Regions from separate parts of the Listeria sp. SHR_NRA_18 genome, predicted to be linked through region 1. Evidence: riboswitches for the same ligand, from Rfam matches in the RefSeq annotation. Region 1 holds a riboswitch; each other region holds the start of a gene.

Region 1 (4,140 bases):
GTCGTTAACTTGAACGAATAAACCGCATCATCCAAGTACTTCTGCCATCTTGAACGCTTCAGCGGCAATCCTTCACGCAGCGCTGGCTCATCGACTTGAATCACACGAATTCCAGCCTCCTCAAGCGCCTCCACCTCTTTACGCAGCGCCAAACCAACTTGATTCGCAACCACATAATCCGGCACATCATCACGCACAAACGACCAGTTGATAATCGTCACCGGCGCCGTCAACATCCCCTTCACAGGACGATCCGTTAGCGATTGTGCATAAACGCTTTCCTTCACCGTAATAGCTTCCGTAAACGCCACATCCCCGTATACCAATGGCGGACGCACCGCGCGCGACCCATAAGACTGCACCCAACCAAATTTCGTCGCTTGGAAACCATCCAACTTCTGACCAAAATACTCCACCATATCCGTTCTTTCAAACTCACCGTGCACCAGCACATCCAAGTCCAAATCCTCTTGAATCCGAATCCAGCGTTCCGTCTCCGTCTCAATAAATTTCTCATATTCCGCGTCCGTAATCACTTTCTTCAACCAATCCGAACGTTTTTTCCGAACCTCAGGCGACTGCGGAAAACTACCGATCGTCGTCGTTGGCAATAACGGCAACTGCAACCACTCATGTTGCAACTTAATCCGCTCCGCAAACGGTAAATCACGCTTCACCTCCACGTTCTCTAAATTACGAATCGCTTCCTGCACCTCCGCATTATTCCGGTGATGCGAACCATTAATCGCACCCAGCGCCGCCCTCGCATCCGTAAATTCCGCCGTCACATCTTCCCCATTCAATGCCTCCGTCAGCGCCACTAACTCCACCAACTTCTCATCCGCGAATGACAACCCACCAAGCAACACCCCATCCAAATCAGGCTCACTCGCTTTCGTCACCGGCACATGCAGTAATGAACTCGACGGCTGCACAATTAACCGCTCTTTCGGCACCACTTTTGCAATCCGCTCAAGAAGTCCTAATTTCGCATCCAAATCCGCACGCCATACATTACGACCATCAATCACTCCAGCCGCCAAAATTTTATCCTCCGGGAATCCAAATTTTTCAAGCGCTTCGATCGACTCACCATGATCATGCACAAAATCCACACCAATCGCATCCACCGGCAGTTTCACAACCTCTTCAAAATAATCAAGACTTTCGAAATAGGTTTGCAATTCAATCTTCAAATTAGGTGCAATGTTCTTAAATAAAGCATAGACCTCTTCAAACAACACCAACTCTTCCTTATCAAAACTAGTCGCTAAGTAAGGCTCATCAATCTGCACCCATTTCACACCAGCATTTTGCAACTCCTTCAAAATTTGACCATAAAGCGGAATCAGCTGATCCAACAACCCTTTAAAATCATCATTCCCCTTCGCCAATTTCAAATACGTAATCGGTCCAACAAGCACTGGCTTCCCATCAATACCAAGCTCTTTTTTAGCTTCCTCGTAATAAAACAACGCCCGATTCTCCGTCAACTGCGGCTTCGCATCCACAAGCTCCGGCACAATATAATGATAATTCGTATTAAACCACTTCGTCATCTCCGAAGCAACCGCCCCATCATTCCCACGCGCAACCTCGAAATATGTATCAAGATCCACTTTCCCAGCCTCATAATTAAATCGTTTCGGCACAATCCCAAAAGTAATACTCGTATCTAAAATGTGATCATAAAAAGAAAAGTCCCCAACTGGAATCAAATCAATCCCTTTGTCCTGCTGTTTCTTCAAAGCTTGTAAACGCAATTCTTTAGTTTCAGAAAGTAATTGCTCTTCAGAAATCTTATGGTTCCAATAATTCTCAAGTGCCTTCTTCCACTCCCGTTTCTCACCTAAACGCGGATACCCTAAATTTGAACTTTGAACTTTCGCCATTTCACATCACCATTCCCTCATTATTTTTTTCATATAAAAAGCCTCCCCAGCAAAGAACCAGAGAGGCTACGAATATCCGAATTTTACAGACACGCATTCACTCTCTTATCTTTCGAAGCATCATACTTCGCAGGATTTAGCACCTTTTCAAAAACTGAAAGGTTGCCGGGTTTCACAGGGCCAGTCCCTCTACCACTCACAATAAGAGTTATTATATGAAATTAATTACATCCAGTTCCGATGTATTGAACTTATATTACCATCCCACGAAATTCCTGTCAACTAAAAAATCACGGCATTGTCAAACTTTTTCGAGCATTCCCGAAAAACAACGCTAAAAACGCTACAACCAGAAGCCCTGTAATCACAAAATAAAACACATCATTACCAAACAAACCAATCATAATTCCCGTCGCAGAAGGCCCAATAATACTCCCCAAACTAAAGCTCATCCCGACTAAAATATTCCCCGCAGGCAAAAGCTCCAGTGGCGTCAAATCCGTCATATAAGACAATCCAAGCGAATACATCGACCCCAGAAAAATCCCCAGAACAAAAAACATCCCAATCAATACAATACTATTAGAAACAAAAGCCGTCACAAAAAACAAAACAGCCCCCACCCCCACAAAAATAGGCAAAACCTTTGCCCTACCAATCCTATCACTCAAAATCCCAATCGGAACTTGGAATAAAATCGTCCCAACAGAAAAGGAAGAAATAATCGTCACAACCATCGCCTGCGGAATCCCATCCCGAAGCCCCACAATCGGAAAAGTAGCATTAAGCGCCGTCTCCAATATGCCATAAACAAAAGGCGGAATCATCGAAATCCAAGCAAGCCTAAATACGTCCGAAAATCGCTTTATACTTCCAAAAAACGAAATTTCGCGTATAACTGCCTTCTCAGCAACAAACTCATTCCTAAGAAACCACACAAGCCCCCAAGCAATAATCACCATAATCCCCGATATAAAGAACGGCAAGTTCACATTAATCTCCATTAAATTCACGAGTTGTGGTCCAACAGCAAACCCCAACGAAAAAAACAGACCATAGATAGCCATATTACGTCCACGCTTAGAAGGATGACTCATAGCACCAATCCAAGTCTGCGAAGAAAAGTGCAACATATGATCCCCCACACCAATCAGCAGTCGCAAAATAAACCAAAAATATAAATTAAACCACAGTGGAAATAGTAATAAAGCAACCGCTACAATCCCACCACCAACAATAATAATAGGTTTGTATCCAAATCGGTGTAATGGCGCCTCAATAAATGGCGATACTAATAAGACCCCTATATATATCCCAGTAGCATGGAGCCCATTCAATCCCGAAGAAATCCCATTTCCCTCAAATATAATCGAAATCAAAGGCAACAATAAGCCTTGAGATAAACCAGATATAGCAACAACCACTGTCAAAATCCAAAATTTAAATCTATTGCTTTTCATACCTATCCTCCTATGCATTTTTTGCATTAAAAAGAACAATGCCATAAATGACATTGTTCTTATAATCAGCGATGACCCGTACGGGATTCGAACCCGTGTTACCGCCGTGAAAGGGCGGTGTCTTAACCGCTTGACCAACGGGCCTAAATATTAATTCTAGTTTCGCATCTTTTATACTGGCGGAGAAGGAGGGATTTGAACCCTCGCGCCGCGTTAACGACCTATACCCTTAGCAGGGGCACCTCTTCAGCCACTTGAGTACTTCCCCAATATAAACAATTACAAGCTCCACAGGCAAGACTCGAACTTGCGACCGATCGGTTAACAGCCGATTGCTCTACCAACTGAGCTACTGTGGAATAATATGGTGGGCCTAAATGGACTCGAACCATCGACCTCACGCTTATCAGGCGTGCGCTCTAACCAGCTGAGCTATAGGCCCACAATAAAAAAATAAAGAGCGGGTGATGGGAATCGAACCCACGACAACAGCTTGGAAGGCTGTAGTTTTACCACTAAACTACACCCGCATTATCCAAAATTTCATAAAGGCGGCTAGTGGGAATCGAACCCACGCATGCCTGAACCACAATCAGGTGCGTTAACCACTTCGCCATAGCCGCCGCTATCGCTAAATATGGTGCCGGCTGCAAGAGTCGAACTCGCGACCTACTGATTACAAATCAGTTGCTCTACCAACTGAGCTAAGCCGGCTTAAGATACAAACAACTATAAAGGTGGCTTGGGACAGAATCGAACTGCCGACACCTTGAGCTTCAATCAAGTGC
Region 2 (4,140 bases), on a different contig from region 1:
GCGAATGAGCCGGGTCGTGTTTTTAGTTCTGAGCTGATTTTTGAACGGATTTGGCAGGAGAAGGCGCTGGGTGCGAGTAAGACGGTGATGGTGCATATCAGCAATTTACGTGATAAGTTGAAGGATGCGATGGACGGAGAAAATGTGATCAAAACCATTTGGGGAGTAGGTTATAAAATTGAGGTTTAAGCAGTTCATATGGCGAATTTGGCAGCAAATGCATCCATTACAAATCGTTATTTTTGCGTTGTTGTCTTGGTTTGCTAGCTTTGTGGCATTGCGGAGTATCGGTTTGTGGCTCGTTTCGGTGACGCAGGATTCGGTTGTGTTGACTGGGACGACGAAGAGTTTTATTGATTTATTCGGCTACGGTCGTTATGATAAATTGCTGAATTCGCCGTGGCTTATCATGTTAAAATATCTTGGTATGACTGGTGTAGCGCTCGTATTTTTCATTTTTTTCTATTGGCTTTTTAAACAGAATTTACTTAGAAAACAGTTGCGACAGATTAATGAGGCGATACTTCAAGATCAGCCGATGGAGCAGGACAGTTTGATTCCCGAGATTGTGCAGTTGGAGGAGAGCATCGAGAAAATGCGGGTGCACCAGGCGGAATTGATTGAGCAGGAGCAGGAGGCGCAACAGGCAAAAAACGACTTGATTACGAATGTGTCGCATGATTTACGTACGCCGCTGACTTCGATATTGGGTTATTTGAGTTATATTCATGAGGACCGGTATCGCGATGAGGTGGAGTTGCGTCATTATACGGAATTGGTGTATGGAAAAGCGCAAAGACTGCATAAATTGATTGATGATTTGTTTGATTATACGCGTCTTGAGAGCACGGAGTTTCAGATTAAAGAGGATACGCTCGATATGGTGGAATTATTGCGCCAGCTCGTTTCAGAGTACGAACGTTCTGCTGCTGAAAAAGAGGTTCAGATCGTTGAAATGTATGCCGTTGAGAACTTGAAAGTTATGGGGGATGGTATGCAGATTATGCGTTTATTTGAGAATCTGTTTTCGAATGCGCTTCGGTACGGTGCTTCTGGGAAGAAAATCGATATTAGCGCGAAAAAAGAAGCAGGTATGGCGATTATCGAGGTTTCGAACTATGGAGCTGAGATTCCGGCTGGTGATTTACCGCAGTTGTTTGATCGGTTTTATAAAGTGGATAAAAATCGGACGACGACGGGAACAGGGCTCGGTTTGGCGATTGCGAAGTCGATTGTCGAGCGTCATGGTGGACAGGTTTTCGCTACGAGTAGAAAAGGAAAAACGACATTTACGGTGAAGTTACCAGTTACCGAGAGTTAGTAAGGTATGATATTTTGCAAGAAGCAGCGCGTAATAGGGACTTTTCTTACAGAACTGTCATTTTACGCGCGGAATCTTAAGCTTTTCTTTCTAATTTCTTACTCTCCATTTTATCATTTTTAGGTAAGATGTAATCAGGAGGGGAAATTATGAAAAAACAGACATTGATTTTAATTCTCGCTTGTTTGACGATTGTTGCTATTTTAGTTTTTGTATTATTAGGAAGAGATATTCGTGCGACGCCATCGATTGAGGCTAGTAGCGCGCTTGTTGTGAACACGAAACAGGAGAAGGCGCTTTTTGCGGAAGATGTGAATCGCGCGGTTCCGATTGCAAGTATAACGAAATTAATGACGACCTATTTAGTTTTAGAGGCGATACATAAAAAATCTCTTTCTTGGGATGAGATGTTGCCGTTGGGGCGTCTGGATGATCCACAGGCGGTGAGTCTGTACGCGAAAACGGGAACGAAACACTATTCGGTGGAGGATTTATTTGCGGCGATGCTGATTATGTCGGCAAATGATGCGGCGGAGGCTTTGGCTGAGCGAGTGGACGCGGAGCATTTCACGGAGAAAATGAATGCGCGGGCAAAAGAGTTCGGCATGTCAGCGAAGACGCATTTCAGCAGTGCGAGCGGTTTGGATAAGGATGGCGACATGTCGATGTCAACCGCAGCGGATTTGATGATTTTGACGAAACGGTTGTTGAAGGACTATCCGGAAGTGCTGGATACGACATCGCGAACGGATTACGTGACGAAAAAAGGCGATACAATTCATACGACGAATGGTGCGCTCCAAGAAGGCGTGGTAAGCGGGATGGATGGCTTGAAAACGGGTTATACGGATCAAGCTGGGTACTGTTTTGTAGGAACGGCGGTTCAAAATGGAGAGCGAGTCATCTCAATTACGTTGGGTAGTTCGACGGATGAAGGACGAATAAAAGATGCTAAAAAAATGATGGAGTTCGGCTTTTCGAAATAAAATTGAAACTGAATCTTGACAAATCCGACTAAAAACATGTAATATTAATAAACACAAGGCGTGTAAGTGAATGCGTCTAAAAAATAATCTTATCAAGAGTGGTGGAGGGATATGCCCGAAGAAGCCCGGCAACCTAAGTGGATGAATGATTTTATCCATTGCAAGGTGCTAAATCATACAGAGTGTCAGACTCTGAGAGATGAGAGAAAAGCGTAAATTATGCATGTAATTACACCTTTCTTCGCTCAAGTGGCAAGAGAGGTTTTTTGTTTTTAGAAAAAGATTGAGGGTGGAGTTTACTTTGATAAGGCTTAAAAGTGTTGCGAAGGATTATAAGACTCGAAAAAACAATGTGAGAGCAGTGGATGATGTTAATTTGGACATCGCGGACGGTGAAATTTTTGGCGTTGTGGGGTATTCTGGCGCTGGGAAAAGTACGCTGATTCGGATGTTTAACGGTTTGGAGTTGCCGACAGAAGGCACGGTGGAAGTGGATGATTTGTTTATTTCCCAAATTAGAGGGAGTAAATTGCGTAAGGCGCGTCAGCAAATCGGGATGATTTTTCAGCATTTTAATTTGCTTTGGTCGCGTACAGTGTATGATAATATCGCGTTTCCGCTGGAGATTGCGGGAGTGCGTGGCGAGAAGCGGCGTTTTCGAGTGAATGAATTGATTAGACTTGTTGGCTTGGAGGGCAAGGAAGACGCGTATCCTTCTGAGCTAAGTGGTGGTCAGAAGCAGCGTGTTGGGATTGCGCGGGCACTTGCGAATAATCCGAAAGTATTGCTTTGTGATGAGGCGACATCGGCACTCGATCCACAAACGACGGATGAAGTGTTGGAGTTATTGCTCGATATTAATCGCCGTCTGAACTTGACGATTATTGTGATTACGCACGAAATGCACGTTATTCGCAAAATTTGTAATCGTGTGGCGGTCATGGAAGCGGGGCGTGTAGTCGAACTTGGCGATGTTATTGAAGTATTCCAACATCCGAAAGAGTCAGTGACAAAACGGTTTGTGCGCCAAGTAACCGAATCCGATGAGACGGAAGAATTGATTCACATGTTGCTGGAAAACTATTCGGAAGGCAAGCTTGTGAAGCTGCTTTTTGTTGGTGGGAAGGCGACGCAGCCGATTATTTCACAAGTAGCGCAAGACAATAAGGTATTACTCAACATTTTACACGGGAACCTGACGCAAACGCAAAATGGAGCGTACGGGACTTTATATATTCAAATTCAAGGTGAGGAATCGCAAGTCGATGCCACAATCACCCGGTTACGCGAGCTTGAGATAGAAACGGAAGTGATTGAAGGATGAACGATTCGACAGGATATTTCGCAAATGTAGATTGGGACATGATGAAAACAGCCACAGAGGAAACGCTTTACATGACGATTGTTTCGCTGTTCGCGGTCTTCTTCCTAGGCTTGGCTTTGGGGCTCGTTTTATTCTTGACGAACCGTAAAAAGGACGCTGGATCACGGACGGCTTACTGGATAACGGCGATTTTGGTCAACGTGTTCCGGTCGATTCCGTTCATCATTTTAATCGTGTTATTACTTCCGATGACGAAAACGCTTGTCGGTACGATAATTGGGCCTAAAGCGGCGCTACCAGCCTTGATTATTTCAGCGGCTCCATTTTATGCACGAATGGTGGAAATCGCGTTTCGTGAGGTCGACAAGGGCGTTATTGAGGCGGCAAAAGCGATGGGTGCGAACCTATTCACGATTATTGGTAAAGTTTTGATTCCAGAAGCTTTGCCCGCAATCATTTCAGGCATTACCGTGACGGCGATTTCACTGGTTGGCTTCACGGCCATGGCG
Region 3 (4,140 bases), 830 kb from region 1:
CAACAATACCAACGTCAAAACTAAAACCAACTTCTTCATCCAAAAAACTCCCCTATTATTTATTATTTTATCTTTTCTTAAAATCATGTTTAAGTGTCCTTCACGATTGAACCTCCAAACGGAGGTGGCGCCGAGAAATGCCTAGATTCTAGGCAAAGCCGAGCAACGGAGTGGAGCGTACGATTTGTACGAGAACCCCGTAGCACAGGTTTTAACGACGAAGATGAGCGTTTCTCGGCGTCGCCGGCGCCTAACGGCGGCGGATTTTGCGAGAAATGAAGTTCCCCAGCGACTGGACACTTTGGACAATAACGACCAAAATAATAACTGTAACGAGCATCGTGATATTATCATAACGCTGGTACCCATACGTAATCGCCAAGTTTCCAATCCCTCCTGCACCAACAACTCCTGCCATTGCGGTAGCACCAACGAGACCAATCGTCGCGGTAGTTAGTGTCAGAATCAATGAGCTAAGACCCTCTGGCAACATAAATCGCCATATAATTTGCCACGCGTTCGCGCCCATCGCCTGAGCTGCCTCGATAATGCCTTGATCCACCTCTAAAAGCGAGTTTTCAACAAGTCTTGCAATGTAAGGTCCTGCGTAGAAAACAAGTGGAACAATCGCGGCTTTCACGCCAATGCTCGAATCGACGATGAAACGCGTCACAGGAATCAATGCGACTAGCAAAATAATAAATGGCACCGAACGCAAAATGTTGATAATTGGGTTTAAAATATTGAAAATCATTGTATTTTGCAAAATGTGACCTTTTCGCGTTACGACGAGTAAGACACCGAGTGGTATCCCTATAAGGCAAGCAAATAAGAGTGACCATGTAACCATGTATAGGGTTTCAATAAATGCCATGCTTAGCTGTTCAGATGTGACTTCCATGCGCTCCCACCTCCTCTAATTTGACATTTTGCGTTGTTGCGTAAGCGAAGGCTTTTGCGATTTCTTCTGGCTCACCTGTGACTTCCACGATCATGTAGCCAAACGCAATCGCCTGAATTTCAGAGATATTCCCACTTAGGACGCTGACATTGACATCAAATTGTTTGGCAATATTCGAAAGTAGCGGATTTCCTGATGATTCTCCCACAAATGTGAATTTCCAAACGGTTGCGTCGTGATTTTGAATCAGCTTCAGTGCGCTGGCTGGAATATCGTCATTGATTACCGTCTTGACGAAGTTTTTCGCGGTTTGGCTTTGCGGATTTGAGAAGATATCGAATACTTTGCCTTCTTCGATAACTTTACCGCCTTCCATCACCGCTACTCGATTGCAGATTTCGCGTATCACAGACATTTCGTGGGTGATGAGCAGAATCGTAATATTGTATTCTTTGTTGATTTTTTGTAACAGTTCGAGAATCGCGCCTGTTGTCTCTGGATCTAATGCGCTCGTTGCCTCATCGCATAGGAGCACCTCTGGATTTGTTGCGAGTGCACGTGCAATCCCGATACGCTGCTTTTGGCCGCCGGATAATTGGTCGGGATAATTCTTTGCTTTATCTGCTAAGCCAACAAAGTCCAACAATTCCAGCACTCGCTTTTCGCGTTCTTTTCGGTTTGTATGTATTAAAGCTAGCGGTATCGCGATGTTATCGAAGACCGTTTTGGAATTCAATAAGTTAAAATGTTGAAAAATCATGCCAATCTTTTTTCGTTCTGCGCGAAGTTCTTTGGATTTTAATGTTGTTAAATCGGTTCCTGCCACAGCCATGGAGCCTTTTGTGGGCCGCTCCAGTAGGTTTACCGTGCGAATCAAGGTACTTTTTCCTGCACCACTAAAGCCCACTACGCCGAATATGTCGCCTTTTTCGATGGTTAAGCTAACGCCGTCTAACGCGGTAATTTCTTTGCCTCCGCTTTTGAATGTTTTCGTTACATTTTTGAATTCGATCATCCTATCACTCCCTTAATTGCCTTACCCACAAAAAAATCTCCCCTTAAGTTAATAAGAGGAGATTCTAGTCCAAACATCTATGTACCGAATAATTATACAGTCATATGAATGCAGTCTTTGTCGTCTCACCTTATCTACCAAGCAAATGGAATGCTTGTTGGAATTGGCACAGTATCAATACATGATCTGTTGCCGAGGTTTCGTAGGGCCAAATCCCTCCACCTCTCTGGATAAAATGTGTAAGTCGTTATTTATTTTTTATAACTATATCGTGTATTTCGGATACTGTCAACCACTTTTGGAAAAGTTCTTTGTTTATTAATCGTTTTTTCTGCGCAATTGTTCGAGTTTCGCTGCGATGCGTGCTTTGTTTTCCGCTGTTGTTTGGGCGTCTAGTGTGATTCTCGTGCCATCGATTAGAACCGAACTGCCTTCGTGAATATTTTTTGGCAGTTTGGTTTGTGGGATTGTCCATATTTGCTCATCTGGTTCGAGTAGAAAAACCGCTTTTCCATCCTCGATACGGTCTAAAATCGCTTTTTTGCTCATGGTACACCTACTTTACGGTTGCTTTGCCTTGTTCTTTGATTTGTCGAACAATGCCGTCGCCTATTCCGTTTATTTTTTTCAATTCGTCAATTGATTTATATGGTCGTTCGGCGATAATTTTGTCTGCTAAAACGGGGCCAATGCTCGGTAGATATTGCAGTTCTTCTGCGGTTGCTGTGTTAATATTAATTGTATTTGGCATCGGAACCGCCTCGCCTGGTTCTTCTGTTGTTTGTTTGCCAGTGCTATTTCCAGGTTCCGGTGTGCCGGATTTTTCTGTCGCGACGTGGATTTGTTTGCCATCCGTCTCGATTGTTACCGTTCCTTCGACATCCGTTCCATACGTTTTGATATCGCGATCCTTGAGCCACTGAATGACTTCGCGGTGCGGGTGCCCGTAGGAATTTCCTTTTTCAGCAGAATACACGGCGACTTCCGGTTTGACTGCATCTAAAAAGTACGGCTGATTCGATGTTGACGAACCGTGGTGTCCCAAATCGAGAATCTGGGCGTTTAAATCTAGGCCGCTGTCGACCATTTCTCGTTCGCGTGACTTTTCTGCGTCTCCTGTAAAAATAGCCGCAATATCTTTGTATGTTAGACGAATCGCGATGGAATCGTTGTTAGCGTTATCCGATAATTTATCCGGACTCAGCACCTGAATCCCAAACGGTCCGAATGTAGCTTTTTCACCGCGTCTTGGCTCCTTATATTTCGCGTCCGAAGCCAGAGCGGCATCAATCACGCGCTCATAAATCGAGCTATTGAACACGAGTCCATCCATCCAAATTTCTTTCGGCTTATACTGTTTGATGACTTTATCCGCGTTGCCAATATGATCTGAGTGCGGATGTGTTAAAAGCAACAAATCAATTTTTTCGATATTCGCTTTTTCTAGATATGTCAAAATCCGATTATCGTCATGGCGGCCAGTATCAATCAGAATCGTTGTGCCATCATCGGCTTGAATAAGCGTGCTGTCCCCCTGCCCGACGTCAAAAAAAGTGAATTTCGCGCCGTCTAACGTATTTTCGGTAACACTGGATGTTTGTGTATTATTTGAGCATCCACCAATAAGCATGACTAAAATAATCCCCATGATGCTCCATTTTGCTAATTTCTTCAAAATCTCAACTCCCTAATTCTCTTCCCCTTAGAATAGCAGAATCGCTTCTTGGAGTAAAGAGTTGCCGGAAAAGTTGGGAGATTTACACCAAATAAAACGAGCCCTATAAAGGACTCGCCAAAATTTCGAAAAACCACTTCACATGATTTCCTACCAAACCTCAGCGGATCGACAAATGCTTAGTTTCTAGGCAAAAGCACTGTTCCAGTGCGGAGCGTACTAAAGTACGTGAGCGCTGAAACAGTGCTTTTAACGACGAAAATGAGCGTTTGTCGATCCGCTGAGAGATTTATTTTACTTTCTCAAAAAATTTGAAGGTTACTTCTTCGCTTTTTGGATTGTAATCAATGATCCAGTCATGATCTTTAAAGTACCAGTAATCATGATCTTCTACGTAGAATAAAATATCGCCGATTTTGTGTTGCAATGCCATTTCCGTGGGTTTTTCAGATACTAATCCGATTGAAAAACCAGGATGTAGGGAACTGTTGGAGCCACCATATTTTGCGAATAATCTAATTCCATTTCCATCGGCCGTGTTAAACTCAT

What was found. Region 1 has a riboswitch for S-adenosylmethionine ahead of metE (5-methyltetrahydropteroyltriglutamate--homocysteine S-methyltransferase). Riboswitches for the same ligand answer to the same signal wherever they lie in the genome.
Region 2: it holds a riboswitch for S-adenosylmethionine, as region 1 does, so the genes downstream of both, DUK53_RS11920 (methionine ABC transporter ATP-binding protein) here and metE (5-methyltetrahydropteroyltriglutamate--homocysteine S-methyltransferase) in region 1, are expected to answer to the same signal.
Region 3: it holds a riboswitch for S-adenosylmethionine, as region 1 does, so the genes downstream of both, DUK53_RS04175 (methionine ABC transporter ATP-binding protein) here and metE (5-methyltetrahydropteroyltriglutamate--homocysteine S-methyltransferase) in region 1, are expected to answer to the same signal.

What each region holds. Positions count from the first base shown of each region.
Region 1 covers NZ_QPKR01000001.1:1,504-5,643, reverse strand. The annotation lists gene metE (5-methyltetrahydropteroyltriglutamate--homocysteine S-methyltransferase) at 1-1,892, opposite strand, end outside; SAM riboswitch class I at 1,995-2,100, opposite strand; gene DUK53_RS00120 (MFS transporter) at 2,183-3,352, opposite strand; tRNA gene DUK53_RS00115 (tRNA-Glu) at 3,425-3,496, opposite strand; tRNA gene DUK53_RS00110 (tRNA-Ser) at 3,530-3,620, opposite strand; tRNA gene DUK53_RS00105 (tRNA-Asn) at 3,639-3,711, opposite strand; tRNA gene DUK53_RS00100 (tRNA-Ile) at 3,718-3,794, opposite strand; tRNA gene DUK53_RS00095 (tRNA-Gly) at 3,812-3,882, opposite strand; tRNA gene DUK53_RS00090 (tRNA-His) at 3,903-3,975, opposite strand; tRNA gene DUK53_RS00085 (tRNA-Thr) at 3,991-4,066, opposite strand; tRNA gene DUK53_RS00080 (tRNA-Phe) at 4,091-4,140, opposite strand, start outside.
Region 2 covers NZ_QPKR01000007.1:179,028-183,167, reverse strand. The annotation lists gene DUK53_RS11935 (response regulator transcription factor) at 1-189, shown strand, start outside; gene DUK53_RS11930 (sensor histidine kinase) at 173-1,321, shown strand; gene DUK53_RS11925 (D-alanyl-D-alanine carboxypeptidase family protein) at 1,471-2,307, shown strand; SAM riboswitch class I at 2,394-2,513, shown strand; gene DUK53_RS11920 (methionine ABC transporter ATP-binding protein) at 2,609-3,631, shown strand; gene DUK53_RS11915 (methionine ABC transporter permease) at 3,628-4,140, shown strand, end outside.
Region 3 covers NZ_QPKR01000001.1:834,058-838,197, forward strand. The annotation lists gene DUK53_RS04165 (MetQ/NlpA family ABC transporter substrate-binding protein) at 1-39, opposite strand, end outside; gene DUK53_RS04170 (methionine ABC transporter permease) at 251-901, opposite strand; gene DUK53_RS04175 (methionine ABC transporter ATP-binding protein) at 885-1,916, opposite strand; SAM riboswitch class I at 2,044-2,153, opposite strand; gene DUK53_RS04180 (DUF3006 domain-containing protein) at 2,235-2,465, opposite strand; gene DUK53_RS04185 (MBL fold metallo-hydrolase) at 2,473-3,564, opposite strand; gene DUK53_RS04190 (HesB/YadR/YfhF family protein) at 3,881-4,140, opposite strand, start outside.